Regions from separate parts of the Nitrogeniibacter aestuarii genome, predicted to be linked through region 2. Evidence: riboswitches for the same ligand, from Rfam matches in the RefSeq annotation. Region 2 holds a riboswitch; each other region holds the start of a gene.
What was found. A riboswitch is a leader RNA that binds a small molecule or an ion and turns the genes downstream of it on or off. The one in region 2 is predicted to bind cobalamin.

Region 1 (7,575 bases), 2.3 Mb from region 2:
AGCCGCGCGGCGGCTGAGGGCCGATGAAAACGTTGCCGAACTGCACGCCCGGGATGAGCTGCTTGCCTTGCCAGACCATCACTTTCCCCGGCGCCGGACCCCAGCCGCGAATCCCTTCGATCTGCATGTCGATGAGCGCGGTGGCGAGGGTGTCACCGGCGGGCCAGTCGGGCGTCTGGCGTTCGGCCAGTGCGTTCAGCGCGCTGTCGTAGGCGGCTTCGAGCTGACCGAGCAGATCGAGTGCACGGGCCCGGCCCTTGTGCCGGGCGCCGTCGATCGCGTGATGCAGATCGGCGATGGTGCTGTGCATGCGCTGGCGCAGGAGGTCGATCCGCGGGGCGCGTTCATGGGCGCTGTCGATGGCCGTGATCTCGACGGCCTGTGCGTGCATCAGGGCGCGAAGCGCGGCCACCGGGCCCTCGGTCATCTCGGCCTTGACATGGGCGGGCAGGGTCTCGAACCAGCGGCGGTAGGTGGGCGTGTCGAGCGAGGCCACATGCGGGGCCATCCCGGCCAGGGCATCGGCGTCTTCCGGCAGGTTGACACCCTGGGCCTGCAGCCGGTCGAGCAGCGCCTTGCCGTCGGCCGGCAACGTGCCCGTGGTGTAGCCCGCGGCCTTGAGCGCGCGCAGCATGTCCAGCAGGCTTTCGGGTACGTTCAGGTTGTCGGCGCCGATGTTGTGGCGGCCCGGTGGGTGGTTGTAATAGACGATGGCCACCCGCTTGTCGGCGTTGGGGCGGGTCTGCAGTATCATCCAGCGTTCGAGTCGGCGGGCCTGGCGTTCGACTTCGCCATCGATCACATGACTCATCGCCACGCTCGCACCCGTGCGCTCATCGAGCCGCTCGGGTTCGGAGACCGCCAGCACCTGTGGCTGGCTGATGCCCTGCAACTCGGGCATGGCCAGGCGGTAGTGCACCTTTTCGGCGGGCACGCCTTCGTTCGACAGACGCCATTCGGCCTCGGTGAGTTCGCGTTGGCGCAGGGCCTTGAGCACGGGCACGTCCAGTTGCGTCAGCAAGGCGGTGACGTCTTCGCGATGCTCGCCGCCACCGATCACGAAATCCTGCACGGCGACGACAGCCATCGCGCTTTTTGCCGTCGCCCTGAAGCGCGTCATGGTGTGAATGGCCTCCAGGCTCGGTTCGCCCCAGGCCGCCAGCACCGAAATGCATTGCCACGGCCGGCCGTCGCACAGGCGCTCGTGCAGCGCCCATTCGCCGGACAGATCGCCGGTGTCGTGATCGAGCAGCCACAGGGTGGGGCGTGCCGGGTCGGCCTGCCCGAGCAGTTCAGGCGCGCTCAGCCAGCGCGGGCCGTGATCGCCGTGGAGTGCATAGCGCACCGGCGGCACCGGTCTCACCGGTGCCTGTCGCTCGCCGCCGCTGGAGATCATGTTGAGCAAGCTGGCCGCATTGTCGGCAGATCGGTTGATCCAGTAGGCCCGGGCCTGCAGCCAGTGCGCGTACTGCGGGTACTGCGTCCTGGCGGCGGCGAGTGCTTCTGGCGAGAACAGCGCCATCTTTTCGTCGACAACCTGTGCCGGTAGCCCGCTTGCAAAGATGTTGCCGTAGCGGTCGTGCTGCAAGGGGAGCAGGCGACGGTCGCTGTGCAACACGAAGCGCAACTGGTCCTTCCGGTACTTGAGCGCGAGCAGTCGTTCGACGGACTCGCCAAACACCGCCAGCATCAGCACGGCATCGTGCCTGGCGACAAGCGCCTGAAGCTGTGCGTCGTCCATGCGGGCCAGTTGCGAGAGCGAGCGCACCTGAACGCCTTGGGCGGGGCGCGCGTCGAGCAACTGGTGTGCGCCGGCGACCACCGTGGCGGCCGAGCGGTCTGAGACGATGGCCAGTACGCCAAGATCGTCCGCGTGGGCCCGTGGCGCCAAGGAAAGCAGACACAGCGCCAGACACAGGCACTGCCAGAGGACGCCACACGAGCGCAACATCGAAGACATGAGAGACCATCCCGCCCGCGCGCACCCGCCCGGACATCATTGGGTTTTCGATGAAAGCCGCCGGGAAAGGGGATGGCACGATCGTGTCCACGGCGCCCCGCCTGGATGACTTTCTCCTGGGTCTCAGGCCGGTCTCCGGACTCACAGATCGTCGAATAGCCGGTGAAACACCGGTTCGACCGCCACCTTCGCCTTCCCACGTTTGAACGCAGTGGCTGCCGGGCCGGGGAGGCCGGGCGGAAGGGGCTGAATCTGCCTACCGTTGCGGGGGCAGTACGGGCATTGCTCGATGAGCGCACCCGTTTCCCGTTTCACTCGCACATGGCCGACACGCGCAAGCACCTGAAAACGCCGGCTAGCTTATCAAGCTGGCATGGGGAGTCAACGTCGGGCTCATGAGCGTGTGTTTGTGCGCGTGGGTGTCAACGCGTGTTCGCGCGGCGCATGGAGATGGATTCGCCGCCGATGCCCCAGTTGTCGGGGTCCACCTCGTCGATGACCACCATGGTGGTCGCGGGGTTCTTGTCCAGAACGCGCTGGAGCAGCTGGGTGACGCCGTCGATCAGTTCGGCTTTCTGTTCTGGCGTGGCGCCGTCGCGGGTGATCTTGATGTTGACGTAGGGCATGTGGATGACCTCCGGTGTGGACGAGTGGGGGTTAGCGATCGGTTTTGGCGCTCTGGGGGGCGTCGGGAGGCGGCGACCACCAGTAGGCACAGAAGGGGCTTGAACATTGACGGATCGGGCCGAAGCGCCCGCGCGCCACTTCCAGGGTCGTGGCGCCACATTCGGGGCAGGGGACGGGCTGCGCCGCCGGGATGGAAAACACGCGCGGGCGTGATGTGGTGTTGAGGCTCATGAGGGGCTCCTGCAGCAGAAAAAGGCCGGCGCCCGTAGGCAGTGAGCGCCGGCAACGGCGGTGACAATCGGGAATCAGGCGGCGATCCGGCCCTCGGCCATGGCAACGAATTCTTCGTTCACCAGCGTGCCGACGATGTGGTTCGTGTAGTTGGTCAGCACCTTGTTGGCGACGGCCAGGACGACATCGAAGACATGGGCGCGGGTGTAACCGGCGGCCATGAAGGTGCGGACCTCGGCCTCACTGACCCAGCCGCGCTCCTCGACCACTTTCTGGACGAAGTCGCGCAGGGCGTTCAGGCGTGCATCGGGCAGCGGCGTGAGGCCGACGATGGCATTGATGGTGGCTTCATCGACGCCGGCCATCTTGCCCATGCCGGTATGTGCGGTCTTGCAGTAGCCGCATCCATTGAGAACGCTGATGGTGAGCTGGACGATCTGCTGCTCCTGCGGGGTGAGGCTGCTCTTGTCGACCGCGCCGGCCAGGCTCAGCACGGCACCGAGTGCAGCAGGCGATTCGGCCAGGTAGGCCGCCAGATTGGGGATGAAGCCGTAGCGGGCTTTCACCTGCGCAAGAATGGCAGCGGATTCGGCGGGGGCGGTGGCTTCGGTGTGTTGAGTGAAAAGGCTCATGGGGTGCTCCAGTAGGTTGCATAGGGGGAAAAAGAAGCTCGGGAAGAAGCTTGTATTTGACCGGTCAGTCAACAAGCTAGCTTCAATTGACAGACCGGTCAACTGGCAATAGGCTTACACCCATGAAAACCCCACCGGAAAAGCCATGAGCGCCGCGCAAACACTGGATACCCGGGACCGACTGGTCCACACCGCCTCTGACCTGATCTGGGAGCGCAGCTTCCAGGCCACGGGCGTGGACGAAGTGTGTCAGCGTGCCGATGCCCGCAAGGGCAGCTTCTACTACTACTTCAAGTCGAAGACGGATCTGGCCGTGGCTGCCATCGAGTCATTCTGGGCCATGGCGCGAGCGCGTTTATTTGACGGCGTATTCGGCCAGGAAGGCAGCGGCCTGGTGCAACTGGAGGCCTTTGTTGACGGCATGATCGGCTTCCAGCGAGAGGTGGCCGACGCCAAGGGCGGCGTGCTGGGCTGCCCCTTCGGCAACCTGGGGCAGGAGATGGCGCGGCAGGACGAACACATCCGCACCACGCTCGACGCCATCTTTGCCGAGCAGCGGGCTTATCTTGAACAGACGCTCGATCGGGCGGTCGCGCAGGGGGAAATCCCGGAGGGCGACAACGCACGTCGTGCCGAGAACATTCTGGCGCTCATGCAGGGCGCCATGCTCATGACCAAGGTGTCGAACGACCTGGGTGCGTTTGAGCGGGCGCGGGGGGCCGTGCTGGCGATTGCCCGGGGGGCTTGAGTCAGCTCAAGCGTTTGAGGGCTGTCCCCACGAAGCGGGTCTGGGTGACCAGCCCTCATCGGGTCGGGCGTCGAACATCAGCCGGACCGCTTCTCCGAGATCAAGATCGAAATGCGCCAACGCAGCGGCGTGCCCACTGTCTGCCATCGTCGCTTCGTTCGCAAAGGCGGCGAAGGCGTCCCAGTCTTGCGAGAGTTGTGCCGTCAGGAGTTGTCCCAGGTCGTAGGCGAGCCGGTTCTCTTCTCCCGAAGCGTGAAACGCCTGGCCGGACCAGAAATCCTGAATCGTCTCAGGTGACCAGTACGCTGCATGCATCGCGTGAAATTCTGCGGGCGTGAATTCGGCGGGTGTCGGTGTGAGGCGTCTTTCAGAATTCACCGCCAGCCCTTCGTTGAGCCAGGCCGGAATGGGAAGATGCGTCACTTGCGCATGGGTCAGCTCATGAACGATGACGGGCTCGATCAAGGTCAGGTCGGCACGAGCCGTGACGAAATGGCTGCACCCATCGTTGATGTGCATGCCGCCACTCAGTGCAAACTCGCCGCAGTCAGGGTAATACCGGGAGACATAGCGGTAATAGGTTTCCTGGTCCTCAAAGACAAAAACGAGGGTCAGGGCACCGTTTGCCCGCCTGGCAATGCCATGCAGCAATCGCGAAATCCGCTGCTGGGATTTTTCGACGAATGTCAGCAGCATGTCGCGTTGTCTGGCCGGCAGCGTGCTCACGAGCAGCGTGCTGCCGAGCTCGCTGATCTCGTATGCCGGCCCCAGGGCTTGACGCAAGTGAAGCGCCCAGGCGCGCTGGATCTCTGGCCATCGTTCAGCGATCGAGCCGTGTGCTTCGCCCGAATCGAGCCATGCCATGACGCGACGCCAGTCAGGCGCCGGGAGTCCCTCGTGGCATTGAAGTACATCCAGAAAGTCGAGACTGGAGTGGTACGAATGACCGATTGCGTGCGGAGGATTTTCCTCAAGCACGCGCACCTTGCCGGCGGGCGACGCGGGTTCAGGGCGAAACAGCGATCTGAGTCGAGACAGCATTGAGCGGACTTATCCGGCCGCCACTTCCGCCACCAGATCGCCCTTCATCGCCAGAGCGGCCTTGCCATCGGGCTCGATCACGAACACCCCGCGACCGTTGGAATAAACGATGACGCCGTCCGCGCCCAGGTCGTAGCTGGCCACGTTGGTGGCGAGCACGGTTTCGTCGCCATTCCGGCTGCGTCGCACCAGCTCCCAGCTCGACGGTACCAGCGAGGGAATGCCGTGCACCGGGCGCTCGTTGCGCAGCGCCTTTTCGGCATCGATGCGCTTGCCCTGAAGCAGGATGTCCTTGATGTCGGCCTTCACGCTCGGGTTGTCTGCGCTGGTGAGCGGCTTGCGCGAATACATGAGCGAAAAGAAGTTGAGGTAGTGAAACAGCGCGCGCAGCAGGCGGAAGGGGAAGAACAGCACATCGGTGATGGCGTTCTCGGCCTTGTAGCGCGGGATCTCGTAGGGGCGGCGGATGAACAGCAGATTGCCCTCGGCGTCGACCCGTGGCTTGAGATAGTCGAAGGCGTCGTTGTCGAGAATCGGCTCGATGGTGCCGGTGTCCATGTCGAGGATCTGGATACTGTTGTGGCTCTGGGCGAGCAGGTAGCCGTTCTCGTCGCGTGCGAGGCCTGCCGACTGGAACAGCAGCCGGGCCGGGGCGTCGGGAATCCACGCCGGAGCCACATCGACGGTGTCGCCGCCGGTGACGATGCGGAAGTTGTTGCCCTCGTTGTCGAACAGCGCAATGCTCGAGACCCCGCCGTCTTCCTGAACCGAGGCGGCCAGTCGGCTGCCGTCGGGCGAGGCGCACAGGTGGGTCAGATGAAGGCCCTGGCGCAGCATGATGCGCAGTTCCTTGTCGGATTCCGCCTCACGCCGGAACAGACCGCCGATCGTTTCATCGCGCAGGAAATAGTAGAGATCGCCATTGGGCGCGTATGCGGCTGCGGTGGCGACCAGCGGCCGATCGATGGATTCGAAACTGCGGCGACCGCCACCGGCCTGGATGTTGAAGCTGGTGCCTTCTTTCCAGCTGTGACGCTGACGGGCCCGGTCGCGTCGGGCGATGGATTCGCGAATATACGGGCTGTCCAGTTCCTCGATCTTCTGGCCGTTGCGTCGCAGAAACAGCACGCCATTGGCCATGTAGGCAAACGGGCGAACACTCTGGCCCGACAGGGCCTGCGGCTCGGGCAGTGAAGCGCGCTGGGCGCTCGACTGACGGAACAGGAGATAGGCGATGATTGCCAGCAGCAAAAAGCCGATCAGGATATGCACCGGATGCGCTCCAACGAGAACGGAAAGGCCCTAGTTTAAGCGACCCGGGCGGCTACTGTTTGTCATTTTCCGCACGGCGGGGCGGCTTGATCGCATCAGGCCAGAGGGGCGCCTTTTCGTTTCGCGCCCGCCAGCCGGTCATGCAGTTCAAGCGTCACGCGGACATCCGGATGAACCCGGGTCGTGCCCAGACTGCCCTCGAATCGGCAGGCGGCAAACCCGCCCGCCTTTGCTTCGTATTCGCGAATCCAGGCGTCGCGCACCGGGCGCTTTTCGTCGCTCACGGGCCAGACACCCGGGCGCGGGCGCACGTGGCGATCAATGCCCATCCGCCATGGTTTTCCCGTCAGTCGTGCGCGAAAGCAGTGCTGATGGGCGCACATGCGCGCGTAGCGCGGATCCGTGCCGATGGCGGCGAAAAACTTGGCGACCACGTCATCTCGCGGGGAAAAGGTGCTGTGGGTCGCAACGACGCGCATGCCCGCTGGCGTGCGGTAATAGCGCAGCCCCCAGTCCGGATGCCGGGCGATGAAGCTGCGCATGCGCGCGACCGCGATGGTTTCATGTCCGCCGCGATATCGATTCACGACCCGGGCCATGGCCCGGCCCAGCGGGACAAACGCAATCGCGGCCACGATCCACAGCGGCCAGCTGTTCGAGCCGATCGTCTGGCTGGCCACGAAGGCAGCCGACATCAGCAGGGCGAGGGCGATCAGATTGCATGCCCGGCTGCGAGGAGGGTCGAAGTCGATGTCGGCGAACAGGGTATCGGGCGAGTTGAGGCAGTGGGCCCCATAGCTGTTGCGGGTGATGACCTGTTCGCCATGCCGGGCGAGCACCTCTTCGCGAATGGGTACGCCATCGGCGCCGTTATAGGCGCGGACCGGCTCCCGACGCTGAAGCGACTTGCCCTGAAGGATCTGGGCGAGCGCCTCGTCGGCGCGTTGCTGCGCCATCGCCCTGGCGTCGGCTTCACTTTCGTTTGACCATCCGAAGCGCCGGACCGTGATCTGGCGTTTGCGGTCGCGGTGTCGGGCGCTGGCCTGCGCCCAGAAGTCAGGGAC
Region 2 (7,575 bases):
AGCCGAGCAGCAGCATGGGGGCCAGGCCACCGAGCGCGGCGATCGCCAGCTCCATGCTCGAAAGCTGACGGGCCAGGGGCTTGGACTTGCTGGTGGCGTCTTCACGCACATAGGGCAGGGTGTGGATCAGGCTGGTGGAGGCGAAGCGCGACAGCGCATGGGCCGCGATCATGGCCACGATGGCCTCTTGCGCACCGTGCGCGGCGATCTCCACCAGCGCCGCGGCCTTGGCGAGCAGCATGAGCACGATGCCCACCGTGCCGTAGCTGCCGATGCGCGAGTCTTTCATGATCTCGAGGACCTGCGTCTTTTCCCAGCCGCCGCCCAGACCGTCGCAGGTGTCGGCGAAGCCGTCTTCGTGAAAGGCGCCGGTCAAGCGTACGGTGGCCGCCATGGAGAGGATGACGGACAGGCTGGACGGCAACCACTGGCGTGCGAACCAGAACACGGCGGCGGCCACCAGGCCGACGATGATGCCGACCAGTGGGAAATAGCGCGCTGAATGGTTCAGGCGCTCGCTGGAAAACGGCACCCAGCCAGGCACGGGAATGCGTGTGAAGAAACCCAGGGCCGTGAAGAAGAGTTCCAGCTGGTAGCGCACCTGGCGGGCTCAGCCTTTGTCGCTGACGCCAGCGGAATCGAAGCTCGCCATGTCGGCCAGAAAGCCGACGGCGGCCTGCAGCAGCGGGAAGGCCAGTGCGGCGCCGGTGCCTTCCCCCAGGCGCAGCCCCAGATCGAGCAGGGGCACCGCGTTGAGGTGCATGAGCTGGAATTCATGGCCGGGCTCGCCCGAGCGATGGGCAAAGACGCAATAGTCGGTGATGTGCGGAATCAGCGCATGGGCCACCAGCAGCGCGGCCGTGACGATAAAGCCGTCGATGAGAATCACCATGCGCTTTTCGGCCGCGCCCATGATGGCACCGGTCATCATCGCGATTTCGAAGCCACCGTACTCGGCGAGTGCGTCGAGCGGATTTGACGGGCGTCCGCCACGGCGGACCGCCTGAGCGAGCAGCGCGTTCTTGAGGTCCAGCCCGGCGTCGTCCAGACCCGTGCCACGGCCGATGACCAGCGGCAGTTCGATATCGACGATGCAGTGGGTGATCAGCGAGGCCGAAGCGGTGTTGCCGATGCCCATTTCCCCGAAGCCGATCGCGTTGCAGCCGGCCTTGGCCAGGGTGTGTGCCAGCTGTCGGCCGTAGGCCATGGCCTTGTCGCGATCGGTGCCGCTCATGGCCGGCGCCTCGAGGTAATTGGCCGTGCCTGCCCCGATCTTGGCGTTGATCAGCCCCTCGCGCTTGCCGAACTCGTGCGCCACACCCGCATCGACCACCCGCAGTGCCACGCCGGCCTGTCGCGCGAAGACGTTGATGGCGGCGCCACCTGCGAGAAAGTTTTCGACCATCTGCCAGGTGACATCCTGAGGATAGGCCGAGATGCCCGCTTTGGCGGCACCGTGATCACCCGCGAACACCACCACGTGAGGGCGCGAGAGGCTGGGCGAATCGGTCTGCTGAATGCGCCCCAGCTGAGCGGCCAGGGTTTCGATCCGGCCCAGTGAGCCCAGCGGCTTGGTCTTGGTGTCGATCTTGTGCTGGAGACTGGCAACCTGAGTGTCGTCCAGCGGGGTGATGGCGATGTTCATCACGGAGTATCCGGGGCGCGTGAATGGCGCCGATGGTAGCACGCCAGCGGGGTCAGGCCGCGCTGCCCTTGAGGGTGAGTGGCAGGCCTGCGGCGACGAAGGTGACGCGATCGCAAGCCGCGGCCACCGTCTGGTTGAGCCGGCCGGCCTCGTCGCGGAACAGGCGGCCGAGTGCGCTCTCGGGTACCAGGCCGAGACCCACCTCGTTGGCCACGAGAATGATGTCACCGGGCAGTGCGGGCAGTGTGTCGATGAGTGCATCCAGTTCGCGCTGCCAGCCGGGTTCATGGTCGGCCGGATGGGGTGCCGAGAGTGACACCGGGTCCCGGGTGAGCAGGTTGGACAGCCAGAGCGTCAGGCAGTCGACGATGACGCAGCCGTCCGGCTTTGCGGCCTCGATCAGTGCGCCGGCGAGGTCGATGGGGGCTTCGATGACGTGCCAGTGCACCGGGCGATCGGCCCGGTGGCGCGCAATGCGTGCCGCCATTTCGTCGTCGCCGGCCTCGGCGGTGGCAATGACCGTGACGCAACCACCGTGGGCAATGGCTCGCTGTTCGGCCAGGCGGCTCTTGCCCGAGCGGGCGCCGCCCAGAATCAGTTCGGTTGTCATGGATCCTGCAGTGCAAAAAGAAGAAAAACTCATGTATTATCGCGGACTTGCCCGGAATTCGGGCAATTGTTGTTTCAGGTGCCTGTCGGGTGATCCACACCCAAGGGATAATCGGGAAACAGGTGAGCGCCGCCCTTATGTGGCACGCAATGCCTGTGCTGCCCCCGCAACGGTAAGTGGCATCAAGGTGCATCCCACCGCCACTGGGTCCAAGGACCCGGGAAGGCGATGCACTGAGCGACCAGTTCGCAGCCACGAGCCCGGATACCGGCCTGGAGCCTCATGACGGAAGTGCCGCGGGGTGCGGCTGAAGCATGTCCATTTCCTTGACATGAATCGCTCCCCTCGCGCTTTCACCACTGCGACGCATGTCCGGCGGGGACGCCGTGCATGTCAGGGAGAGTCTCTTGAATATCCGTTTTGTTGTGGCCGCAGTCGCGGCTGTTCCCATTGTGCTACCGGCTTCTGTTTTCGCTGACTCTAGCGGAAAGCCAATGGTGATTACCGCCTCTCGGATTGCCACCGAGGATGCCGATGCCACTTTCGCGACCGAGGTTCACTCGCGAGAGGATATTGAGCGCTCTGGCGCGTCGAGTCTGTTTGATTATCTGGCACGCAACACCTCAGTCCAGGTTCGGCCGAGATACGGGAATTCCATGGCGCCTGCTATCGACGTGCGAGGGTACGGGCTCGGGGACGGCTATCAGAATGTCGTCATCTCGATTGACGGTCGGCGCATGAACAATATCGACATGACCCCTCAGCTGGTGGGTAGCATTCCGCTCTCCGATATTGAGCGAATTGAGATTACGAAGGGTTCCGGCTCTGTGATTTATGGCGACGGAGCGATGGCGGGGTCGATTCAGATCATCACCAAACCCCGAAGCGGGGCGAGTGTGTCGGGGTATTTGGGTAGTGATGATTCCCGCGGTGCATCTGTCTCAGTGGGGGCAGTTCACAAGCGATTGAGTGTTTCTGCCGCGCTCGACCACGCCACAACAGATGGCGCGAAGGATCCCGATTCTTCTGGGCATACAAACGAATCCGAAAGCAATACTTGGCGTGCGGCGTTATCTGGCAAACCTCTTGACGGACTCGAACTGGAGGCCAAGGCATCTCACACGTATTTTGATACGCGCTACGTGGGCAAACTGACGAATGCGGAGTTTCGTCGCGATCCGGCTCAGGACACCGGAAGCGATTACACTTGGCAGCAGGTGAGTGAAGATGTTTGGGGGCTGGGCGCTGAATTCGAGCTAGCAGACGGGGTAAAGCTGCGATATAGCCATAGCGAGTTGGAACGTGATTCCGTGTTCGTCAATTCGGGCTACGCCACCCAAGTCGATTCAACGTACGACGAAATTAGTGCGCACGGTGCATTTGGTCCGCTGGAACTTGTTGTGGGCTGGCAGTCGAATGACTCAGAGCGTATGACTTTAAGCAACCGCGCGCGAACGGCAAAGAAAAACGATGCGGCGTATATCCAGGCAAATGCAACCCTTGGAGCTCTGACGCTGTCGGCAGGTGGGCGTCGGGAAGTCGTCTCTTATTCGCACAAACCGCTCGGCGCAGTGGGAATTTCAGATGACCACAAACTGTACGCTTGGGATATCGGCGCCAACGTCGGCATCACGGACGCGTGGACCGTATTTGCCAACTACAACAGTGCGTATCAGGCGCCGGACGTGGACCGATTCTTCAGAACGAACTTTTCGACGGGAGTCGCCAATTTCAACGGGTTCATCGAGCCGGCTGAAGTCAAGACGTTTAACCTTGGAACGCATTGGACTGGAGCAGGACACCGTATCAAGGCTAATGTATTTCACGCACGCTTAAAAAACGAGATCTACTACGATCAAGGTAATTTCACAAATACCAATCTTGATCGGTCGCATAAGTATGGATTTGAGTTTCAGGACCATTGGCAACTGACCCAGACTGTCGCAGGTGTACTGAATTACACGTGGGTGCGCGCCAAGATCGACAGAGAAGATGGTGGTAATGGCGCCTACGACGGCAAAGATCTCCCCGGCGTTCCAACTCATGGTCTGCTGATTGGCGGAGATTGGCAGTTTTCTGAGCGTTCCAACATCCGGCTTACGCATACTTGGCGTAGCCAGACATGGGCCATTGGTGACTTCGAAAACAACAATAATCAGAAGCAAGGTGCCTACAATTCAACGGATGTTCTTTACCGATACGAAGTCAAGGCGCTAGGTGCAAAACGTTTGATGGCTACGTTGGGTGTGAACAATCTTTTCGAGGCCCGCAACGGCATCTGGACTCGCGATGATTCCATTTACCCGACGGACTTCAAGCGCACGTGGCGCATTGGTGTCCAGGCAGATTTCTGAGACGTGGCAGCCTGATCGGGGAAGAAGTGGTGTTCAGAAAGTCGATCCCTCGGTTGATGCTGATGATGGTGTTCGTCAGTGCGGCCGCCTTGGTGGCGGCTCTCATGGCTGGATCGGTCGATATTTCGTTTAAAAGTGTTGTTGCATTTGTTGCTGGAAAGGCATCGGGTCTGGATGCAGCGGTGCTGGGCGAGCTTCGCCTGCCCCGGGCGCTTGCGGCCTTTGCCAGCGGCGGCCTCCTGGCGCTCGCGGGTGCCCTCATGCAGCTGCTTCTGCGCAATCCACTCGCGGACCCCTACGTTCTCGGTGTTTCCGGCGGTGCCGCTGTGGGGGCATTGAGTGCCATCTTCCTGGGCTGGGCGAGCTGGATCGTCGATACGGCCGCCTTTGCGGGGGCTCTCTCGGCCATGCTGCTGGTTTTCGGTCTGGCGCGCGGTGACGGTTCCTGGACCCAGAGCCGTTTGCTGCTCACCGGCGTCATCGTGGCAGCCGGTTGCGGCGCGGTGGTGGTGTTCATGCTGGTCATGACCACCGACACCCGCGTGCAGTCCATGCTGTTCTGGCTCACCGGGGACGTCTCCGGCGCAAGCCGGCCCTGGCCGGCCCTGGTGATTCTCGCTGCGGGTTTGCTGGTGGTATTGCCGTTTGCGCGCGACCTGAACGTGCTGGCCCGGGGCGAACTGAGTGCCCGCGCGCTGGGAGTGAGCACGCGGGGATTGCGCGCCGGCATCTATGTGCTCGCCTCGTTGCTGACCGCAGTAGCGGTCACACTGGTGGGGCTGGTGGGCTTTGTCGGGCTCATCGTGCCGCACCTGGTGCGCCTGGCCATCGGCAACGATCAGCGCATGCTCTTGCCGGTGGCGGTGTTTGCGGGCGGCACGCTCATGACCCTGGCCGACACCGCCGCGCGCACGATGGTGGCGCCCACCCAGTTGCCGGTGGGGGTGCTGACCGCGATGATCGGGGTGCCGGTCTTTCTCTTCCTGTTGATTCGCCATCCCCGATGACCGGGTCGCCGATCCTTCTCGAGGCGGATGGCCTGGCCGTGCAGATTGCCGACCGGTGGATCTGTTGCGACCTCTCCATGCAAATGCGGGCGGGCGAACGGTTGGTGTTGTTGGGCCCCAATGGCGCGGGCAAGACCACCTTGCTGCACACCCTGGCCGGCTTGCGTGCGGCACAACAAGGCAGCGTGCGGCTCATGGGCGAGTGCCTGGGTGACTGGAAGCCGCGCGCCCTGGCCCGTGCGCGTGGTGTGTTACCGCAACGACAGCCGGACTGGTTTTCGGCGTCGGTCCTCGAGACGGCGCTGGTGGGCCGCCATCCGCACCTCGGTCGCTGGGCCTGGGAAGGCCCCGAAGATGTGCGAATCGCGACCGCGGCGCTCAAGCAGATGGGCCTGTCGCACATGCATGAGCGCAGCACGCTCAACCTTTCCGGCGGCGAGCGACAACGTCTCGCCATCGCCAGTCTGCTGGCCCAGGCGCCGGCACTGTATCTGCTCGATGAGCCACTTTCGCATCTCGATCTTCACTATCAGATGCGTGTGCTCGAACACTTCAGCGAACTGGCCCGCGAAGGGGCTGGCGTCGTGGCCGTGCTGCACGACCTGAACCTTGCCGCGCGCTTTGCCGACCATGTGGTGCTGCTCGATGGCGCCGGGCGCATGGTGGCCGGCACGGCGGATGAGGTGCTCCAGCCGCACGTCCTGAGCACTGCTTTCCGTCATCCCATCCATCGTCATGTCATCGACGGTCGGGTGACTTTCATCCTTGAGTGATCCAGAACCATGTCATTCCTGATTCGAGTGTTCTTGCTGGGGCTTCTCGGTATGGGCGTGGCCAGTGCCGCGTCGTGCCCGCGCATCGTGAGCCAGTCGCCCTACATCACCATGGCGCTCCAGTGGCTTGATCGCGCCTCATGCATCGTGGGCGTGTCACGCTACGACCGCCAGCTAACCGAGTTGCCGCGCACCGGCGGCATTCAGGACCCGGACGTCGATGTGCTTGCTGACCTTGCGCCGGACCTGATCATCACATCGATGAGCAGCGATGCCGATCTGATCGCGCTGTCCGTGCCCACAGGTACGCATGTCGCGAAGGTAGGTGGCTTCGAGTCCATGGATGCCGTGGACGCGATGATGCGCGACCTTGCCCGGCTCAGTGCTTCGCCCGATGGTGAGCAGGCGCAGGAGTTTGCCCGCGGCTGGCGCGCGCTGGCCGGTCAAAGCGGCGCACACGGCGAGCGGGTGTTGCTGCTCACCGCATGCACCGGCACGCCGTATTCGTATGGCCGGGAACACATGCTGGGTGACCTGTTCGTCCATGCCGGGTTTGATGTGCTGGATCAGGGACGGGTGCAGGCGCTCAGGCCCGGCAGTGCCTTTGAGGGTATCGAGGCGCTGGTCGCGCACCACAAGCCCGAGATCATCTTTACCTTCAATCGATCCACCGATGACCAGTGCCGCGTCATCCTCGGAGAGCGAGAGCAACGTATCATTCACCTGAACGGAGATGACTTCCTCAACCCGGGTCCGAGACAACTCGCAGGTCTTGAGGCACTGGCCAAAGAGATGAGAAAACAATGACGGAATCAGCAGAGAAAGATGCGCGCCACAACGAGCGCATGGCCCGCAAGAAAGCGGTCGTAGACGAGAAGATTGCCCAGGCCACGCGCCAGCAAGGGGTGTTTCTGGTCAATACCGGCAACGGCAAGGGCAAGTCGAGCGCTGGCTTCGGCCTCATCGCCCGTGCCATCGGCCATGGGCAGACAGTGGGTGTGGTGCAGTTCATCAAAGGGCGCTCCGACACAGGTGAAGAGGCCTTCTGGCGCAAGCAGCACGAGGTGCAATGGCATGTGATGGGCGAAGGTTTCACCTGGGAGACCCAGGACCGTCAGCGGGACATCGAAAAGGCACAGGCAGCCTGGGAGGTCGCGCGACAGATGCTCAAGGATGAATCCCTGGG
Region 3 (7,575 bases), 1.0 Mb from region 2:
GGTCCTGAACCAGGGTGTAGTTGGTGGCGCGAAGGCGCCGGGCGTTGTCGAGGGCGTTGGCCGCGTCGGCGGCGTTCTTCTCGATGGCCCACACATGGCCGTCGCGGGCGATGCGCGCCGCTTCCAGCCCGACCGAGCCGGAACCGGCGCCGATGTCCCACACCTGGCTGTCGGGCCGCAGGGCCAGATGGGCGAGGCTCACGGCGCGCACTTCACGCTTGGTGATGAGCCCCTTGTCTGGCTGGCGTTGCACGTAGTCGTCGTCGGCAAAGCCGAAGATGGCGCGCCGATCGTTTTCCGTGCGCTCGACGAGAATCACGTTCGGGTCGTCGAAGCTGCGCCGGGCCGCGTCGGTGAGCGGCAGATCGGGCAGCACGGTCTCGTCCGGCAGGCACAGGCGGCTGCCCACGCTGATGCGCGTGTCGGCCTCGAAGCCGGCCGCCAGCAGGGCACGGGCAATGCGGTCGGGGCTGTTGTGCGGGCTGGTGAAGGCGGCCACACGCCGATGGGCGGCCACCTGCTGGATCAGCGGGTAGAGGGCATGCTCAGGCGGCGCGCCGGGCTGCCATTCGCCACTGTCTCGGGTATGGGCGGAGCCGATAACCGCGTCCTGCCAGGGACGGCCGAGGCGGGCGAACAGCAATTGCAGCGTCGACGGCGCGGGCAGGATGCGTAGCCGATCGGTCGGCAGTTGGCGGCCCAGATAGCTGCCCAGCCCGTGGCACAGCGGATCGCCGGTGACCAGGACCGCGCAGGGCTCCGCGCGGTCCTGGTGTTGCCTGATCCAGCCGGGTACCTCGGCCAGCACGCCATCCATGGCCCGGCGACGGGTGTGGACCGGCAGATGGGCATCCACCAATGCCAGGGTGCGCTCGGCGCCGATGACCGTGGCCGCCTGTTCCAGCGCGGTACGCGCAGCCTCGGACAGACCGGCCCAGCCGTCGTCGAGGATGCCGATGAGGGCGCAGGTGTCAGTCAATTTCGGATTCCTCCACGGTGACGATAGGTTGGCCTTCGAAGTTGCAGGCCAGTACCGTGAGCCGGTGCGGCCCCGGGTAGCGGCCGCGCAGGCTGCGGATGGCGCGGATGGCCAGCGCGCGGTGGAAGGCCACGGCAAGCCCCAGTTCGCCGAGCTGTTCTGCCGCGAAGCGGGCGGTTTCGGCGGCCCGCACGGCCTCGATGAGTGTCTCGGGGGCGCCCACTTCACGCGCGGCCTCGGCGATCAGGTCCCGATCCACTGCTTCGCGCCAGGCATGGGTCACCGACAGGCCCTGGGCGATCTTGGTGAGCTTGCCGACCATGGCACCGACGATGATGTGGCGCATGCCCTGGCGTACCGCCGCGGTGAAGGCGGCCTTGACGAAGTCGCCCATCTGCACGAAACACACCTCGCCCAGTGCCGGAAAACTGCGCATGGCGCATTTCTCGGTGCGCCCGCCGGTAGTGAACACCACGGTGTCCTGACCCTGATTGGCGGCGACCTCGACCGCTTGGATCACACTGGCGCGGAAGGCCGCGGTGGAGTAGGGGCGCACGATCCCGGTGGTGCCGAGAATGGAGATGCCGCCCAGGATGCCGAGGCGGGCATTGAGGGTTTTCTTCGCCATCTCCTGGCCGCCGGGCACTGAGATGGTCACTTCCAGGCTGTCGCCCCGGGCCAGCAAGGGCGCGCCGGCGAGGCTGACGTTCTCGATGATGTTGCGTCGGGGCACCGGATTGATGGCCGGCCCGCCCACGGTCAGGCCGAGCCCGTCGAGGGTGACCGTGCCGACGCCGTCGCCGCCCTTGAGATCGACGCGCCCGGCGCCATCGGGCATGCGCCTGACCACGGCCGTCAGATGCGCTCCGTTCGTGGCATCGGGATCATCGCCCGCGTCCTTGATGCTCACGGCACCGGCCTGATCCTGGCCCACCCAGCCATTGGTGATGGCAAAACGCACCCGGGTGGTGTTGGGCAAGGTGGCTTCGACCATCTCGGGCACGCGGCCGAGCACCAGCCCCAGGGTGGCGGCGGTGGCGGCCGCGGCGGCGTTGGCACCGGTGGAATATCCCGTGCGCTGACCGCGATTGCGTCGCGCATCGCCTTTACGGACTTTTTCCGGTGTGGCTGCCACGGTGCCTGTCACGTGCGGGTCGCGGCTTGACGCGCTTCGGCCAGTGCCAGCAGGGCGTGGAGGGCCGCGACCACCAGGGTGGACCCGCCTTTGCGTCCGTCGATGACGATCCAGGGCACCGAATCGATCTGCGTCATCAGCGCCTTCGACTCGGCCGCGGACACGAAACCGACCGGCATGCCGACGACCAGGGCCGGGCGTACGCCCTCTTCACGAATCAGGCGGACCACCTCGATCAGTGCCGTGGGGGCATTGCCGATACCCACGATGGCGCCGTCGAGCAGCCCCCGGCGATGAGCCTTGCGCATGGCCTGGACGGCGCGCGTGGTGCCCTCGGCGCGGGCCTGTTCGATCACGTCCGCATCGGAGATGAACTGGTGGGTGTCGAGTCCGAAATGTGCCAGGCGCGATGGCGACAGGCCGACGCAGATCATCTCCACATCGGCAACGATGCGGCTATGGCCGCCGTTGATGGCCCGCAGGGCCGCGTCGATCGCGTCCGGATGAAAGCGGGTGAGGCCGTTGAACTCGAAATCCGCGTTGGCGTGGATCATGCGGCGCACGACCGGCCATTGCTCGGGGGGGTAGGCATGGGGGCCGACCTCGGCATCGATGATGGCGAAGGAGTCGTGCTCGATGGCCCGACCGGCAGCCGTGAGCTGTTCGGTGACGATGTTGGTCTGCATGATTCAGGCGTGATTGACGTGGGCGTGCACGTGCATGTGTCCGTGGCTCGCGGGGAGGTGTGTATGGCTGTGATCGTGCAGGTGCTCGGCCTCGGCCGCGCGGCGGTACTTGCAGCCATCGCATTCGAGCAAGCCCTGGTCACCGCCCAGGTCACGCACGCGCTGATCGACCAGTGCGAAGATGCCCTCGTCGAACCCGAAGTGGGTGCCAAGGGCAATGCTCAGTTGCGGGTACTGGTGGCGAAGCCGCGCCACCTGGGCCTGGATGCGGTCCATCAGCACGCCGGTGAACAGGTACACCGGCAGCACGCACACCTGGGTCATGCCCAGCCGTACCTGACGCTGCACCACGGTTTCGAGCCGTGGCCAGGTGATGCTGGTGAAGGCCAGATCCACGAGTTCATGGTCGCTGTCCTCGAACATCCAGCGTGCCATCTTGGCCAGCTCCCCATTGGCCCCCGCGTCTGACGAGCCCCGACCGAGCAGGACCACGCCGGTGGTTTTGGGATCGGGATGATCGAGTTGTGCCATCTGGGCGGCCAGTTGGGCCTTGAGCACCGAGAGCACCGCCGGGCCCATGCCCAGATGCCGGGCGCACTCGAAGCGCACATGGGGGTGTCGCTTGCGCGCACGCGCGATGGCCGCGGGCAGCTCCATCTTCACGTGGCCGGCGGCATTGAGGATGAACGGCAGAACGATCACGCGCTGGACGCTGTCGGCCGCCCGGTCGAGCCCGTCATCGAGCAGGATATCGGCGTGCTCGATGAAGCAGATGACAATGCGCCAGTGCGGCTGGCGGGCACGCCATTGTTCGGCAAAGTGTTCGATCTGCGCATTGCCGGCGGGATTGCGCGACCCATGGCCCACGAGCAGGATGGTGGTGTCGTTGTTCATTGTTGAATCTCCCTCGTCCGCGCGCGGCGGAAACGATGGCTGAAATCGGGGTCGTAGAGCTTGCTGCGGGCGATGTCGGGCCAGTGCCGCGCCCCCAGCGCCGGGCTGGCAATGACCATGGCCTGATGGTCGATCCCCTCGGCGCGGCAGCGCTCGGCGATGTCGGCAAGGGTCCCGCGCACCACCGTCTCGCGGCCCGGCCAGCTGGCCTTGTGCACGACCACCATCGGTGCCTCTTCGGCCCAGCCGGCAGTGCGCAGATCGCGCTGGATCTGATCGAGCAGGGTGATGGACAGGAAGAGGCACAGCGTACAGTGATGGGCCGCCAGTTCGGCCAGGGATTCGCCCTCAGGCATGGGCGTGCGCCCGGCCACCCGGGTGAGAATCACCGTTTGCGTCACTTCGGGCAGGGTCAGCGTTTCACCGGCGGCGGCGGCCGAGGCCATCGCCGAGGAGACGCCGGGTACCACTGCCCAGGGAACGCCGGCCGCATCGAGCGGGCGGCTTATCTCGGTGAGAGCCCCGTACAGACCGGGGTCGCCGGTCTGCAGACGAACCACCGTTTCATGGCACGAGGCCGCGTCGATAAGCCAGGTGCAGATGGCGTCCAGCGTCATCCCTTTGGAATCGCGAATCTCGCAGCCATCGGGCGTCCAGCGGGTCGCCGCCCGGTCAACGAGCGAGCCGGCATAGAGTACTGCGCCAGCGCGCTCGAGCAACGAGCGTCCGCGCACGGTGATCAACTCGGGGTCGCCCGGCCCGGCCCCCACAAACCAGACCGTCCCGCTCATGAGCGCCGGGCCACGTCGAAGCACATGCGCACTGCCGGATGATCGGCATGGCGGCGCAGCAGATTGACGGTGATGTAGGTGACCAGCGGTTCGATGGCGACAATGGCGAGGTACGAGGCGGTGAAGCTCGCCCATGCGCCCAGCGGGACAGCCACCTCGGCCATGGACAGCCAGAAGCCGACCATCAGGGTGACCCCGGCGTAGTAGGTAGCGTCGAGCTTGAGGATGGTGCGCACGTCGAGGCGGGCGAGGGCGCTGCCGAAGAGGCGATGGACGACCATCAGCGGCACGACGAGCGACAAGGTGTTGACCCCCAGATGCACCAGATCCGCGGGTTCGAAGAGCAGGCCCTGGGCCAGCAGGCCGAACCCGAAGCCCAGTGCAGTGGGTGCAAACCCCAGCGTGAGATAGATGGGTATGGCGCCGACGAAATGCAGCTCCGACGCGCCCACGGGTAAATGAAAGGCCTGCATGAAGAGGGTGAAGAAGCAGGTTGCCAGCAGGGTGCGTAGCAGCAGCGCAGGGCGCAGCAAGGCGTTGCGCAGGGGAAGGGCGAGAACGCCGGCGGCCACGACGGATGCAACGACGGTTTTGGTGTGGGCGAGCATGCCCGGTTCGATGTGCATGATGAGTCCTTGAGTGGATGAAACGACGCGGACCGGGCGCGTTCAGCGACCGGTCCGTGGGGAAAGGCAGGGGCGTGCGCACGCCGCGACGGGCCTGATCGCAGGAGGCGATGGGCGACGACGATGTGAGGCGTTCGTGAGAACGAGGGAAAAGCGTTGCAGGTCGCGAAAGGCGACCGGGCGGATTGACGGCATGGCGTACTCCGCGTGCTCACCCGCACGCACAGTTCAAAATCACGACATGCTTATGGAATACGGGCGGGCGGAAGCCGGAAAGGAGTGCCGGTCGCCTGCTCGCATTGCCCGCCGCAATGTCGCACCGATGCTGTCAGGCCGGTCTCCGGACTTGCGAGTGGAGCAGATGCTCGGGCTTCGCGCCTTCCCATGCCATGGGCACAGTGGCTTATCGCGAAGCTTTCACTCGCTTACCGTTGCGGGGGCAGTGTCGGACTTTCACCGACTTCCCGTTTCACTCGGCAGAACTTATGCCAAGCACCTGAAAGCGAGGCGCCATTATGCCAGTTGGCTGGAGAATGGCAAGCGGTGTCTTGTGTGCAACGCGTTCAGGCCATGCTCGGCAGGAAGGAGATATCCATGTGATGTTTGCGCGGGTCGTCGCGGTTGACAAGCACCGTGACCGTCTCGTGACCGGCCAGATATTCGCTGGGATCGAACCACAGGTTCTCGCTCAGGAAAATGTGAATCCGCTGGGTGGCGGGGTCTTTCCACTGGGCGCTGATCCTGAACGGATGACGGCCGTTAGCCTCCAGCGCCATGTTGCGTTCGACTTGCTAGAAACGTGCCTTCACCGCGACCCCGTGCTTTTCCAGCCACGCCTTGCGATTGTTCCGGAGCAGGCCGTAAACGATCATGCCGCCGCCGATGAGGAAGAATACAGCACCGAGAATGCCGGTGATGAGTGCGCCTCCCCACAGGGTCATGAATCCGCTGATTCGCGCATCTACCGGGCGATCCGCCGGGTAGATGACGTCGACCTCCTCGCCGACCTCGTAGGCAGGCGGGTTGGCACTGGTGCTGGAGGTGAACTCGACCACGCGCTCCTCGGGTGTTTCGAATCTCACCCGTGGGGCATAGGTGCCTTCGCCCGACCGCAGCAGATCGATCACCGTGCCGGTGCCGTGTTCGCCCTCACTGACAAAGATGCGCGTGTCCTGATACAGGTACGCGCTGAGCGCCAGCACCAGAGCGCCGACCAGAGTGAATACGAATTTGACGATCTTGATGACTTGCATCTTTCCGGCTCCGTGAAGGGTGGCTGTAACAGGGGTCGAATTATGCCATTGTCCTTATATGTTGCTGCGATGGCGACACGCCTGGTCACAATCGGCGGCGAGACGCGACGCGGGCGATGCATTGATTTGTGCCGCGCCCTGGCAGACGGAAGCTCATCCGCCAACCTGCTCGGGATCGGACGAAGCCGCACTTTCTCAGGGGCGTCCGGGCGCATATAGAGGGCGCCATGCTCGTGCCCACCCCGAATCGACCGAGCATTCCGACAACCTCTGACGGGCTTTTCCTACAGCCAGGCAGGGCGCCTCTTGTCATCATGTTTGTGAACCAATCAAGTAATGCGGCGCCACCAGTGGCTCACGGCAAGACGGGCCCGCGCGGCATCGCATGCATGAAGGAGGCTTTCATGACCACCGCTGTCCTCTATCGAATGGCGACCGACGAGCACCTGTGCCCGTTCGGCCTCAAATCCAAGGCCTTGCTTGAACGCGAAGGCTTCGAGGTTGAAGACCACCTGCTGACATCTCGCGACGAGACCGAGGCCTTCAAGGCGGAGCACGATGTCAAGACGACACCTCAGACCTTCATCCGCGGCGAGCGGGTGGGTGGATACGACGCTCTTCGAGAGCGCTTCGGCCTGACCACGAAACGTGATGACGGTACGACTTACACCCCGGTCATCGCCGTGTTTGCCACTGCCGCCCTGGGCGCCATGGCCTTGCAGTTCGGGCATGCAAGCGGCTTTTTCCCGATCATGTGGATCGTGCAGTTCGTGGCCTTGTCGATGCTGATTCTGTCAGTGCTGAAACTGCGCGATCTGGAGTCGTTTTCCAACCAGTTTCTCGGCTACGACCAGTTGGCGCGCCGCTGGGTGCCATACGCCTATGTCTACCCATTTGCGGAGGCCGCAGTGGCGATCGGCATGCTGGCTTGGCCGACCATGGGCGTGTTGATGGTCCCGGTCGCTCTGACCGCCATCTTCATCGGGGGCGAGGGGGCGTACTCGGTCTACCGGGCGGTGTACATCGAGAAGCGGGAACTCAAGTGCGCCTGCGTGGGTGGCGACAGCAACGTGCCGCTCGGCGCCGTGTCCCTGAGCGAAAACCTGGCGATGCTGGGAATGGGTCTGTGGATGCTGTTCGGTGGGCTCATTTGAATACGGATGGCCAACGCAGAAAAAAGCGCCCACTCGGGCGCTTTTTTTACGTGATGC
Region 4 (7,575 bases), 650 kb from region 2:
GAGCATCCATGACAGTCCGATCGCCATGTCGGAATAGCCGGAGAAATCGAAATAGAGCTGGAAGGTGTAGGCCAGTGCCGCCATCCACGCCTCGAGCGTGTCGGGCGTGGCGCCTTGCTGGACGGCATTGAACACCTCGTCGGCATAGGGCGCGATACCGTCGGCAAGCACGACTTTCTTGAACAGGCCGATCATGAAGATGATCAAGCCCCCGACGAAGTTGCCGCTGTTGAAGCGGTGAGTCGAGGTGTCCCTGAACTGCGGCATCATCTGGGCATGATGAAGCACCGGGCCGGCGACCAGGTGGGGAAAATAGGTGACGAACAGCCCGTAGTGGGAGAAAGCATATTCGCGCGTGCCCTTCTGGTAGGCGTCGGCGAGGAACGCGATCTGCGTGAAGGTGAAGAACGAGATGCCGATGGGCAGTTCGATGTGAACCGGCGGCCAGTCTGCGCCCAGCAGCGCGGCCATGCTGGCGACCAGGAAGCCCGCGTACTTGTAGTAGGCCAGCAGCGCCAGGTTGACGGTGACCCCGGTGATCAGCCAGGTTTTACCCCCGGCGGTGCCAGCGCCGTGCGTGGCGATTCTGAGGCCGACCCAGTAGTTCCAGACGATGGAGCCGAGCAGCAGAACCACGTACTCGGGCATCCAGTAGCCGTAAAAGAACACCGACGCGGCGAATAACCAGGCTGCACCCCAGCGACGACACTTGGCCGGCAGCAGAAAGTAGACGCCGACGACGACCGGAAGGTAGAGAAACGCAAAGGCTGCGCTGGTAAAAAGCATCGGACGTCAGCGTGAAAAGATGAAGCCGGGAATATCCCAAGTGCAAGGGGCTTCGTCAATGAAGCGAATCACGCCCCCAAGTGTTATTCGTGCGCCTCAGCGGCGGCAATTTTCTTTTTCATTCGCCTCAGCCCCAGCGCAACCATCAGCGCGATCACCGGAATCGAGATGGCCGTGATGACGTCGGGGGTCAATGGCTTGATGAGAGGTTTTGCGCCCTTGGAGAGGTAATTGACCAGTTGGGACGCGTAATAGGTGATGGCGACGACGGACAGGCCTTCGACTGTTTCCTGCAGGCGTAGCTGGAGCTTGGCGCGCTTGTTCATCTGGGTCAGCACGCCCTGGTTCTGCTGCTGCAGCTCGATATCCACCCGGGTTCGCAGCAGCTGGCTGTTACGGGCAATGCGGGCGGAGAGGTCTTCCTGTCGGCGCGCGATGGCGGCGCAGGTGTTGAGCGCAGGGGCCAGGCGTCGTTCGATGAAATCGGCAATGTTCGGAAAGCCGGGCACGCGCACTTCGCGCAGCTCGGCGGTGCGTTGCTTGACCAGGCCGTGGTAGGCCGCGGCCGCGCCGAAGCGGAAGGTGGTCCGCGCCACCGATTGTTCCACCGTGGCGGACAGGCGCGTCAGGCGGGTGAGGATGTCGCGTTCGTCCTCGTGGGTCTCGGCCCGGCCCATGGCGTCCATGAGATCGGCCAGTTCATTCTCGGCCTCGGTCAGCAGCGGGCTGATGGCCTTGGCGACCGGAAAGGCCAGCAAGGCCATGGAACGGTAGGTTTCGATTTCGAGCAGGCGTTGCACATTCCGACCAGCCTGGCGGCGTTCCAGGTTCTCGTCGATGACGGTTATGCGTGAAAAACCGTCGTGGATCTTGAAGTCGGAGAACATCCAGCCGGCGTTGCCGGCGAAACGCGAGACCACACACATCTGCGACGGGTCCTTGAGCTCGGCGACCCGGGCCTCGGGCGGGTGGGTCTTTGCATCGAGGACGTGCAGGTGCGTGGCGACCAGCACCTGCCCCGGAATCGCCTTGCGCCACGCCGCAGGTACTGTCAGCAGCGCCGTGGTGTCCTCGGATTCGGCGGGGGCCACATCCCGGTAGAAGGTGTAGCTGGAGAACTCGTTGTGGCGCTCCCACTTGAGACGGAAATCGCCAGCGTCGATGATCACGTGCCCCTTGCCGGTGGGGGGCAGTGCAATGCCCAGCTGCTGCGCCAGTTGCTCCAGATGGTGATGTTCCGCATCACTGCTGCCATTGACGTGCACGAACGCCAGATAGCTGATACGTGTGGGGCCGTAGAGCGGTACGGAAGGGCGCGCGTGGACTTCGTCGTTGAGCGCCTGACGGAGCGGATGTTCTTCGAACAGCGACATGGCAAAGGTCAGTCGGGGCGGGGCACCTAATGTAACAGGCTGTCGAGGCGTCGAACAGACGGTGACGACCGGGGTTACAGCGGTGCGGGCGGGTGCCGCTGCAGGAACCGGGCCTTGCCTTCGGCGAGGAAATGCTCGAAATCCCAGTCGCCTGCTGCCAGACGCTCGCGCTGGTCGGGATGAAAGACGTAAACCCAGGCGCTTTCGATGCGACCGTCGCTCAACCTGACCTGAACGCGTTCGCGCAGATACTCGTCACCTTCGAAATGATCAAGCCGAGCCAGACCGTCATGAGGGACATCCAGATACAGCATGCCCGGCACGGATTTGCCTTCGGCCGGCTGGATGCCCGGGTAGTCGGTGCCGATGACCGGATGACGCGTATAGCCGGCCAGTTGAGCGGGCAGGGGGCTGAGCGTCAGGCCGGTGACCGCGGTGAAGATGTCCTCGCACATCAGCGAGCCGTAGGTGAAGCAGTGCGTCATGAGGCACTCCATGAAAAACGGCATCCCGAGAGATGCCGTTGTGATGTCTCATCAGGCGCTGTGTCAGCGCACGACCTGTTTGAGTTCGCCGGCCTTGTAACGGGCGGCGATCTTCTCGAGCGACACCGGCTTGATCTTGCTGGCCATGCCGGCGCAACCAAAGGCTTCGTAGCGGTCGATACACACCCGCTTGGCCGCTTCACGGGCCGGCTTGTTGAATTCGCGCGGGTCGAACTTGGAGGGGTTCTCGGCGAAGAACTTGCGCACGGCGCCGGTCATGGCCAGGCGGATATCCGTGTCGATGTTGATCTTGCGCACGCCGTACTTGATGCCCTGGACGATTTCCTCGACCGGCACGCCGTAGGTTTCCTTCATGTCGCCACCGTATTGGCGGATGATTTCGAGCAGATCCTGGGGCACGCTGGAGGAGCCGTGCATCACCAGGTGGGTGTTGGGGATGCGCTCGTGAATGGCCTTGATGCGCTCGATGGCGAGGATGTCGCCCGTGGGCTTGCGGGTGAACTTGTAGGCGCCGTGGCTGGTGCCGATGGCGATGGCCAGGGCGTCGCAGTCGGTCTGCTTGACGAAGTCGGCGGCCTGATCCGGGTCGGTGAGCAGGGCGCTGTGATCGAGTACGCCTTCGGCACCGATACCGTCTTCTTCGCCAGCCATGCCGGTTTCGAGCGAGCCCAGGCAGCCCAGTTCGGCTTCGACCGTCACGCCAATGCTGTGGGCCATCTCGACAACCTTGCGGCTCACATCGACGTTGTATTCGTAGGAGGATGGTGTCTTGCCGTCTTCCATGAGCGAGCCGTCCATCATCACCGAGGAGAAGCCGGAGCGCATGGCGGCCATGCACACCGCAGGCGACTGGCCGTGGTCCTGGTGCATTACCACCGGAATATTGGGGTAGGACTCGACCGCTGCATCGATCAGATGACGCAGGAAGGCTTCGCCGGCGTATTTGCGCGCACCGGCAGAGGCCTGCATGATCACCGGGCTGTCGGTTTCGGCGGCCGCTTCCATGATGGCCTGAACCTGCTCCAGGTTATTCACGTTGAAGGCGGGCAGGCCATAGCTGTTTTCGGCAGCATGGTCGAGCAGCTGGCGCATGGATACGAGCGGCATGACAGTCTCTCCAGATGATCTGTTGGGTTGTTCGTTGGGGTTGCGGTCGCAGTGCCGCAATGCAATCTTGGGATTTTAACGCGCTTGCATGAAAGTTGTGGTGCGACGCATCACAATGGAGGGCAACCATTTGTTGCCAGCGCCTGCGCAGCCCGCACCTCGGCGCGCAAGGCGTCGTCGCTGTCCTCACCCCCCCACTGGTCGAAGTGGATGAGATCCTCCAGGGGCAGTCGCTGTCGCCAGCCGGCTTTCTCCAGTTCGGGCTGGTCGAGAAAGTGGCTCACATGGCCGATGCACAGATAGGCGACCGGCATGATGCGCTCGGGCAGCTTGAGGATGTCGCGAATGGCGGCCTTGTGAAAGATGCTCACCCAGCCCACCCCCAATCCCTCGGCGCGGGCGGCCAGCCACAGGTTCTGCACGGCACACACGGTGCTGTAGAGGTCCATGGCTTTTTGATGGGTGCGGCCGAGAACGACCGGCCCGGCACGATCACGATCGCAGGTGATGCACAGATTGACCGGCGCCTCGAGAATGCCTTCGAGCCGCAGCGTTTTGTAGGCCTCGCGCTGAGCGCCTTCGAACATATCGGCAGCTTCGTGATTTGCCGTCAGGAAAGCGTCATGCACCTGCTGCTTGATGGCGTCGCGTCTGACCAGCACAAAGCTCCAGGGCTGCATGAAGCCCACCGAGGGCGCAAAATGCGCTGCGGTGAGAATGCGGGCGAGCAGGGCGTCGTCCACCGGGTCGGGGACGAACTGGCTGCGCACGTCGCGACGCGACAGCATGTTGCGATAGATGATGGCGCGTTCGGTCGCATCGAGTGCGGGCGCGCGAGGGCTGGACGCTTGCATGATTCCCCTTGATCAAGCGTGTGGGAAACAGCCGGGCCTTGCTGTTTCAGGTGCCTTCCGGCCGGTCTTCTGACTCGGGTTCATCCACCGGCGACGCCTTCCCTTGCGGTGGCATCGTGGTCGCCGGCGTCCCCCTCACAGCGTTGGGCACGTTGCGGAATCGGGCTCAGCCCTGCACCGCATTCCCGATTCTCCCGCCATGGCGGGCACCGGAAGGTCGATTAACGATTCGGGGCGCAGTCTAGCAAAACTGCAGCCCTCGGGTGGTATGCGTTCAGTCAGCGACGCCCGGTGCCGGGTGGTCGCCCACGCGCACGATCTTGAGCGTGTTGGTGCCGCCGCTCGAGCCGATGGGTTCGCCAATGGTCAGCACGATCAGGTCGCCATACTCCACCGCCCCCTGGTCGAGCAGGATCTGCTCGGCCTCCCAGAGCAGCACGTCGCGATCCTGATGGGTCTGCGACATGAGCAGCGGATAGACCTCCCGGTACAGCGTCATCTGGTTGCGGGCCGCTTTCTCCGGGGTGAGCGCGTAGATGGGCACGCCGGAATTGAGCCGGCTCATCCACAGCGCGGTGGAGCCGGTCTGGGTGAGCGATGCAATGGCCTTGACCTTGAGGTGGTACGCCGTCCAGATGGCCGCCATGGCAATTGACTGGTCGATGCGCGTGAAGGTGCGGGCGAGGAAGTCGCGCTCAAGCGTCACTTCGTTGGATTTCTCAGCCTCGAGGCACACCCGCGACATGGCCTCGATGGTCTCGACCGGGTAGTTGCCGGCGGCGGTTTCGGCGGAGAGCATGACCGCGTCGGTGCCGTCGAGCACGGCGTTGGCGACGTCGGAGACTTCGGCGCGCGTGGGCACCGGGCTGGTGATCATCGATTCCATCATCTGGGTGGCGGTGATGGTCAGCTTGTTCCGGTCGCGTGCGGCGCGCAGCATTTTTTTCTGCAAGGCGGGCACGGCCGCATCGCCGACTTCGACGGCCAGATCGCCACGCGCCACCATGATGCCGTCAGAGGCGTCAAGAATCTCGTCGAGGTTGGCGCAGGCTTCGACGCGCTCGATCTTCGCGATCAGCAGGGCTTTCCCGCCGGCGGCACGCAGTAGCTGACGTGCCATGTACATGTCCGCCGCACTCTTGGGGAACGAGACAGCGACAAAGTCCACACCGATCTTGGCCGCGGTGCGGATGTCGTCCATGTCCTTGGCCGTGAGTGCCGGCGCCGACAGACCACCGCCCTGGCGGTTGATCCCCTTGTTGTTGGACAGCAGACCGCCCACCTTGACCCGGCAATGGATGGCCGAGCCCAGCACCTTTTCGACACGCAGCTTGATGCGCCCGTCGTCGAGCAGCAGGATGTCACCGGGGCCCACATCGTTCGGCAGGTCGGGGTAGTCCAGACCGACGGTCTGGTTGTTGCCTTCCTTGCAACTGGCGTCGAGGACGAAATCTGCGCCTTCCTTGAGGGTGATCTTGCCCTCGGCAAATTTGCCGACGCGGATCTTGGGCCCTTGCAGGTCGGCCAGAATGCCGACCGGGCGACCGGCGCGTGCGCTGGCCTCGCGAATGGCTTCGGCGCGTGCGATGTGGTCTTCGGCCGTGCCGTGGGAAAAATTCATGCGGACCACATCGACGCCGGCATGAACCATCCGTTCAAGGACGGGCAGTTCAGACGAACTCGGGCCGAGGGTGGCAACGATCTTGGTGTGGCGAGCCATCAGGACTCCTCTCGATTTATTGTGATTTCTCTGGCTGCTCGCATTCTAGCGCGATGATGTGTCAGTGATGCGCACGCCGAGCGTCATTGCGACTGAGCGTCCTTGGGTATTGCGGAATTCGTCACCTGCGTGCGCCACAGGTTGCTGCCACTGCGCTTGGCTTCATACATGGCTCGATCTGCTGCGGCAATCAGGGCGTTGATGTCGTAACTGTCGGGCGTGTAATGTGCGACGCCGATGCTCACGCCCAGCGACTTTCCATTCACCGACATGGGGCCGACGCTGCGCACCGCGTCAACAATGCGCTCGCACACGCTGTCGATGGTCGATGCGCCCTGAAGGCCGGGGCACAGCAGAACGAACTCGTCGCCTCCGAGCCGTGCTGTCACATCCGATTGGCGGGCGATGCTCTGAAGGCGATCACCGAAGTTCTTCAGTACATGATCGCCGATCGGGTGGCCGAGGGTGTCATTGATGGGTTTGAAGCCGTCGAGGTCGAGCAGGAACAGGGCGCCGCACTCCGATTCGCGCTGAGCGCGGCTGAGGACCCGTTCCGCGGCTTCGAAAAACCCCTTGCGGTTGGTCAGGCCAGTGAGCGCGTCGTGGCGAGCGAGTTGCTGCCAATGCTCTTTTTCGTTCTCCATCTCTTTGTGGCGGCGGGTCAGGCCGATGACGATGGCGATGAAATTACCCAGTGCGAGCAGGAACGCGAGCGTCTGGATGACGCGAAGCTGCTCGGTCCGTTGGACGGAATCGTGCTCCAGGCGGGAGGTCAGCCGGTTCATCAGCTGGAGGATTTCAACGTTGGTGCTGACCATGTAGGTGGCGGCTGGTGCCCACACAGCGTCCGTCTTCGCGTGATCCACCAATTGCACGGTGAGCGGCTTGAGCAGGCGGCGGGCTTCGGCGATGTACTCGCTGGCGGCGCCGTCGACGGCATGCAATTGCACCGTCTTGCCGTCGCCGCCAAGTGTCTGGCCACCGTGAGCGAAGGCTTCAAGTGTCTGATTGAACAGGGAGTAAGCCGAAATGAACTCTTCGGCGGCGAGGTCGGCATGCTCGGGGGCGCTGGAGTTTGCGGCCAGCAAGAGTGATTTGGTCATGCGCTGGGAGAGCATGCGCTGGCGCCCGGCCATGTTGATGGCCACAGCATCCTCAGCCACCTGATGGGCGATCCACAGGTTGGTGACGAGGACGGAAAGGTCCAGTGCCACGAACAGGAGGATTGC

Region 1: linked by a shared signal. The riboswitch ahead of J0W34_RS13915 (cobaltochelatase subunit CobN) and the one ahead of J0W34_RS03450 (TonB-dependent receptor) in region 2 are both predicted to bind cobalamin.
Region 3: linked by a shared signal. The riboswitch ahead of J0W34_RS08260 (energy-coupling factor ABC transporter permease) and the one ahead of J0W34_RS03450 (TonB-dependent receptor) in region 2 are both predicted to bind cobalamin.
Region 4: linked by a shared signal. The riboswitch ahead of bluB (5,6-dimethylbenzimidazole synthase) and the one ahead of J0W34_RS03450 (TonB-dependent receptor) in region 2 are both predicted to bind cobalamin.

What each region holds. Positions count from the first base shown of each region.
Region 1 is NZ_CP071321.1:2,985,079-2,992,653, reverse strand. It holds gene J0W34_RS13915 (cobaltochelatase subunit CobN) at 1-1,960, opposite strand, end outside; cobalamin riboswitch at 2,070-2,321, opposite strand; gene J0W34_RS13910 (tautomerase family protein) at 2,383-2,586, opposite strand; gene J0W34_RS13905 (hypothetical protein) at 2,618-2,818, opposite strand; gene J0W34_RS13900 (carboxymuconolactone decarboxylase family protein) at 2,893-3,450, opposite strand; gene J0W34_RS13895 (TetR/AcrR family transcriptional regulator) at 3,596-4,198, shown strand; gene J0W34_RS13890 (hypothetical protein) at 4,205-5,239, opposite strand; gene J0W34_RS13885 (TolB-like translocation protein) at 5,249-6,511, opposite strand; gene J0W34_RS13880 (hypothetical protein) at 6,607-7,575, opposite strand, start outside.
Region 2 is NZ_CP071321.1:724,699-732,273, forward strand. It holds gene J0W34_RS03435 (adenosylcobinamide-GDP ribazoletransferase) at 1-601, opposite strand, end outside; gene cobT (nicotinate-nucleotide--dimethylbenzimidazole phosphoribosyltransferase) at 611-1,645, opposite strand; gene cobU (bifunctional adenosylcobinamide kinase/adenosylcobinamide-phosphate guanylyltransferase) at 1,698-2,255, opposite strand; cobalamin riboswitch at 2,315-2,545, shown strand; gene J0W34_RS03450 (TonB-dependent receptor) at 2,663-4,609, shown strand; gene J0W34_RS03455 (FecCD family ABC transporter permease) at 4,672-5,616, shown strand; gene J0W34_RS03460 (ABC transporter ATP-binding protein) at 5,613-6,389, shown strand; gene J0W34_RS03465 (ABC transporter substrate-binding protein) at 6,399-7,196, shown strand; gene cobO (cob(I)yrinic acid a,c-diamide adenosyltransferase) at 7,193-7,575, shown strand, end outside.
Region 3 is NZ_CP071321.1:1,771,099-1,778,673, forward strand. It holds gene cbiE (precorrin-6y C5,15-methyltransferase (decarboxylating) subunit CbiE) at 1-979, opposite strand, end outside; gene J0W34_RS08240 (cobalt-precorrin-5B (C(1))-methyltransferase) at 972-2,114, opposite strand; gene J0W34_RS08245 (precorrin-8X methylmutase) at 2,123-2,800, opposite strand; gene J0W34_RS08250 (sirohydrochlorin chelatase) at 2,804-3,694, opposite strand; gene cobM (precorrin-4 C(11)-methyltransferase) at 3,691-4,485, opposite strand; gene J0W34_RS08260 (energy-coupling factor ABC transporter permease) at 4,482-5,111, opposite strand; cobalamin riboswitch at 5,426-5,626, opposite strand; gene J0W34_RS08265 (hypothetical protein) at 5,675-5,887, opposite strand; gene J0W34_RS08270 (DUF3592 domain-containing protein) at 5,903-6,364, opposite strand; gene J0W34_RS08275 (MauE/DoxX family redox-associated membrane protein) at 6,769-7,518, shown strand.
Region 4 is NZ_CP071321.1:1,374,299-1,381,873, forward strand. It holds gene J0W34_RS06310 (MBOAT family O-acyltransferase) at 1-786, opposite strand, end outside; gene J0W34_RS06315 (DUF3422 family protein) at 870-2,159, opposite strand; gene J0W34_RS06320 (gamma-glutamylcyclotransferase family protein) at 2,234-2,644, opposite strand; gene fba (class II fructose-bisphosphate aldolase) at 2,708-3,772, opposite strand; gene bluB (5,6-dimethylbenzimidazole synthase) at 3,883-4,626, opposite strand; cobalamin riboswitch at 4,669-4,855, opposite strand; gene pyk (pyruvate kinase) at 4,901-6,346, opposite strand; gene J0W34_RS06340 (diguanylate cyclase domain-containing protein) at 6,430-7,575, opposite strand, start outside.